DNA from 2 places in the Paenibacillus sp. Cedars genome. Region 1 is predicted to be linked to the other one. Evidence: predicted binding sites of a transcription regulator. Region 1 holds the regulator's gene; the other holds the start of a gene.
The links. Region 1 encodes LexA, which represses DNA repair genes until DNA is damaged. Its sites were predicted from a motif close to CGAACATATGTTCG; they were not measured.
Positions count from the first base shown of each region.

Region 2: a site for LexA is predicted at 1,180-1,193, ahead of B9D94_RS01580 (YhjD family protein). Genes of this name have one in related genera too.

Region 1 covers NZ_CP020866.1:3,396,266-3,398,471, reverse strand. Annotated here, with positions in the region: gene B9D94_RS17175 (RNA polymerase sigma factor) at 1-80, shown strand, start outside; gene B9D94_RS17170 (hypothetical protein) at 73-891, shown strand; gene lexA (transcriptional repressor LexA) at 965-1,591, opposite strand; gene B9D94_RS17160 (LysM peptidoglycan-binding domain-containing protein) at 1,767-2,138, shown strand.
Region 2 covers NZ_CP020866.1:21,246-23,451, forward strand. Annotated here, with positions in the region: gene B9D94_RS01580 (YhjD family protein) at 708-1,106, opposite strand; gene B9D94_RS01585 (hypothetical protein) at 1,230-1,463, shown strand; gene B9D94_RS01590 (hypothetical protein) at 1,453-1,677, shown strand; gene B9D94_RS01595 (hypothetical protein) at 1,674-2,036, shown strand; gene B9D94_RS01600 (hypothetical protein) at 2,170-2,206, opposite strand, start outside.

The DNA of each region.
Region 1 (2,206 bases):
CTGGTACGGTTAAATCCAGGCTGTATCGGGCGAGAAAAAAAGTGCAGAACATGTTAAAGGAGAATTCTGGTTATGAATGAGGAAAAGCCTGATTGGTACGAGCGAGCGCAACAAGGTCCTTTTCAAAATGAACCATTTACCGCCGAGATGAAAAATAAGGTACAGGTGTCATTGACCCAAGGTAGCCATAGATCAAAGCGTCGTCCATATTTACGTGTTGGTATGACTGGCGTGCTATTGTTTGTCACTCTACTGCTATTGATTCAGTTTCCTTGGGGGGAACGTACGGTACAACAGCATACGGCAGGGGGGGGACCATCCCCATCTGTGACGGAGACGATTCGCGCAGAAGGTACAACGGATGAAGGAACGTTACAGGTAGTTGCCATCGATAAGGAAGAGATAACGGAATTAGGAGCTCCCAGCTGTTTCGGACTCGAAACGGATCTGTCGTTTAAAGGGGATTACAAAGTGAAGTACGCGGCAGAGGGGACTTCGGAGGATGTGGTTGTCCTTGAGGATCTCACCTTCATACAACCAACTTCCGCTGCTCTTCAGATGATTCGATTGCCTTTTCAGGAAGCGGATGTGTTCATACTCGCCCCGCAATATAAGGACTGTCACGGAATACAAATCTATGCATTTGCGGTGGAGCATGGGAGTGGTAAGGCGGTGCAGCTGCAATTTGAGGAGGAGTTTTCTAGAGCCAGCACGTCCTATTACAGACCGGGCACTACACCTACGGTGAAAGATAATAAGCTTGTTCTGAAGTCCACGGAGGGTCCAGGCGGGGAAGGTTCGCCTGAAGATAATATGGCTGAGAGAATGTATCAATTAGATCTTAGGCAAAATGCCATGGTGATGGTCTTGCGCAAGGACCGGAAATCTTAAGGATTAAATAACGTAGCACAAGAGGTTACCATCCAACTAAGGAAGGTAACCTCTTGTTCATTGATATATGAAGTTAGTGTACATCCCTAAAGAGACCGATGACTTTGCCGAGAATGGTTACATGATTCAGGCGCAGGGGCTCGTAAGTAGGATTCTCCGGCTGCAAGCGAACGTGGTCCTTCTCTTTGTAGAAGGTCTTTACGGTTGCTTCGTCTTCCTCTGTCATCGCTACTACAATGTCCCCATTGTCTGCAGTTTGCTGCTGGCGAACAATGACATAGTCACCGCTATGTATGCCAGCTTCAATCATGCTGTCACCAACAACAGATAACATGAATACCTTATCGTCGCCTACATAATGCTGAGGGAGAGGGAAGTAATCCTCGATGTTCTCCATGGCGGTAATAGGTACGCCTGCAGTGACTTTACCGACAACAGGCACTCTGGCAATGGTGTGGGTAAACAGATTAGCGCTATCGGATTCTTCTTGGCCAAGCAGTTCGATCGCTCTTGGCTTCGTAGGGTCACGGCGGATCAGGCCTTTCTTCTCCAATCGGTCTAGATGCCCATGGACCGTTGAACTGGAAGCTAGTCCTACAGCCTCGCCGATTTCCCGGACAGAAGGCGGGTAACCCTTGCTACGAACTTCGTTGCGGATAAACTCTAAGATCGCCAGCTGGCGGCTGGATATTTTCGACATGCCGTATCAACCCCATTTAGTAACGTTTGGGAAAATTATAACATAGAACTTCCGTTCGTACAAACATAAGTTCTAAAAAAAGATAGAACAAATGTTCTTTTGGGTATTGTATCAAACAAGTGTTCGTGTTATTATGAATTCATAAGAGAACACTTGTTTGGGAGATGATGATTCCATGTTGAAATACAGTACATACCGTAGTATTTATGAGAACGTTCCTGTGCGAACGGAGAAGTCTTCGGTGACTTGGGTCTATCAATTGAAAACCAGAATGACTTCCATCCCCTTAATTAAACTTCTATTTATTCTGCTGATTGTTGCATCCTTTTGGACGGGGGCCTATTCCGTTTTTGCCGGGGGAATGGAGAAGCCGACAGGTGAGAAGTTGGTCATTGTTCAATCCGGCGATAGTTTATGGCGTATCGCTTCCCTTCATAAACCAGCTGATATGGATACGCGCGTATATATTGATAGTATTAGAAGAACGAACGGTTTGAAAGGTCCTGACATACAGGCAGGAGAGGTGTTATCATTACCGGTGTGGTAATGTAATGAGCAATCCATTCTAACGCATATTGTGTATTTCTAATTACTAATACTCTATTGTTAATGATG
Region 2 (2,206 bases), 3.0 Mb from region 1:
GGAACTTAAGCGTTCGGAGAAGACAGGGCTTTCGCTACACTAAATATATACCCTTTTTAAGGTATTTGCAACGATTTTGTATGAAACTAGGCTTTATTATGGACGAATAATAAGCATTGTATACAGTGGATGTTTCAAAAAAAGACCCTTCCAGCAACAAAGCCGTTTGGGTCTTTTTGTTTTTGCCGTCACCAAGGACATATTGAAAAGGCCCTACTAACTAACTGCTGGTAGGGTTTTTGTTTTCGCTATTTTTCGATTTAATCCAATCGAATAAAGATCTCGCTTGACTACTTGTACAGTAAAACTCGAAGTTAGCCACACTTAGCCTTGTTCGTGTTTGAATCAAAAATTCCTGAACCTGCTCCTCTGTTGCATAGAAGCTGAACTCTCCATAGGCATTGTTTGTCGTGAATCTAATCTGCTGCATTATCAGTTTCCTTTCTTGGTTTCTTAACAAGTGTACGATCATATAAATACGGCTTTCCGTGGTACTGCCATCTTTCCTTTTGCTTCTCTTTCTTATAAATGAGAACTTTGACTTCCGAGTTTATTACTTTCTTCTGAAATTGTGAAGCGTACCTTTTGCACCACTTCAACCCGGATTCTTCGGTCTCACTAAAATATGTCCTCAAAAGAAATCCATTTACAGTCATTTCAAATTTACACATACCCATGATGTTTCAATCCCCTCAATATGTAATCTATCACGGTTCGTTAGGCCCTGCATTATTTTCATATTTACTGACATCAAGACCTAGGTACTTACGCATCAATACAGACGCCTCAGCCGTGATAAACTCCCAACGCAGCTCCATCTCGGATCGATATCCCCTACACATAAATTTTGCATGTATCCCGTTTTGGGTATTCGTTTGCTCGTATACTTTAAGCCCTTTGGACCGAAAGTGTTTTTTAATATCCTTTTGATGGTCCCACACTCTGTTTATGGCTAATTTTATCGTATCTACATATGGTGCCGGTGTTTTAAGATTCGCTTCTATTTGACGGCAATCGCGTTCGTATGCAGCCATAACCAACTGCAACAAAATATATCTTTTGACATACTGACGATCTTCAGCCGTAATAGCCTCTATGTAGGGCATGTATATCCCTCCTATACATTGGGATCATCTGTTCCATGATAGCTTTTAATAATAACGAAAACAAGACTTGATAAGAACTAGTGTTCGTAGTACTATGTTGGTACAATCGAGGAGGGAAGATACATGAAGAATGAATATATTTTGGTAACAAGTGGTCCCGTAAACAGAGATTTTATTAGGAATCATATTGAAAGCCACCTGGACGAGTTCGCATTCCCATGTAAGTTTACAATTCGATATGGAAAAAGTCTTAGATCATTTTATATAGAAGAAAGTAATGTTCGTAAAGGTGTTATGATCATTGGCTGGAATAACATTGCTGTTTCGATGAGTGAGGAGTGGGATCGTGTATCTTAGATTTGAAATCTTCGTTGTTGTGGCTGGCCATGAGAATGTTTTGGTCACAACTGTATTTAATGATGCTTTTAATAAGTATCTGCTATCAAAACAGCCGGTTAAGAAGATTGAGGTCTGGGATGAAGGTGTCTGTACCGAAACTTATAGATCATTAGATGATTTCATAAAAGCCGGTCGAGTTAAATCCGCAATCGAAGAAGAAGTGAGGTTATGAAGCGTATGAAGAATCATGTTGAAGGTGAGCTGGCTCCAGTTTTTTGTGATGAAATATCAGAACATACTAAGAATGAGATCTTCGAATTAATCCGTAAAGCGAAAGAGCAGCCTAACATCCAGTTTAATTATGTGGATCCGTTAGAAAATGTAAGTTACTGTGTTTCTGCAGATGATCATAAATTTGCTGTTTCTGTTGTTGATATAGGACCGTTGCCGAATGCAAGTTTGTATCCTGTACTCACGGATATTTATGGGGAACCTGATAAGGTTTTTTCTAAACCTTGGTACCGAGATGAACGATTCGTGTTTTTGGTGATGTACTGGGAAGGTAATTGGGGTAAGAGAACTTTTCACTGAAGCCTGTTTTCGAAGCGGCATGTCCATTGGATAAAAATCGATGATATTATTTCCGTAAGCACATCTTGATTAGATCGCCTGTAGAGTTATGAAGAAAGAACTGCACCCGATATAAGTGGGTGCAGTTCTAATTTTATTCCTTAATTTGTTCAGTTATGGTTTCCGCAATT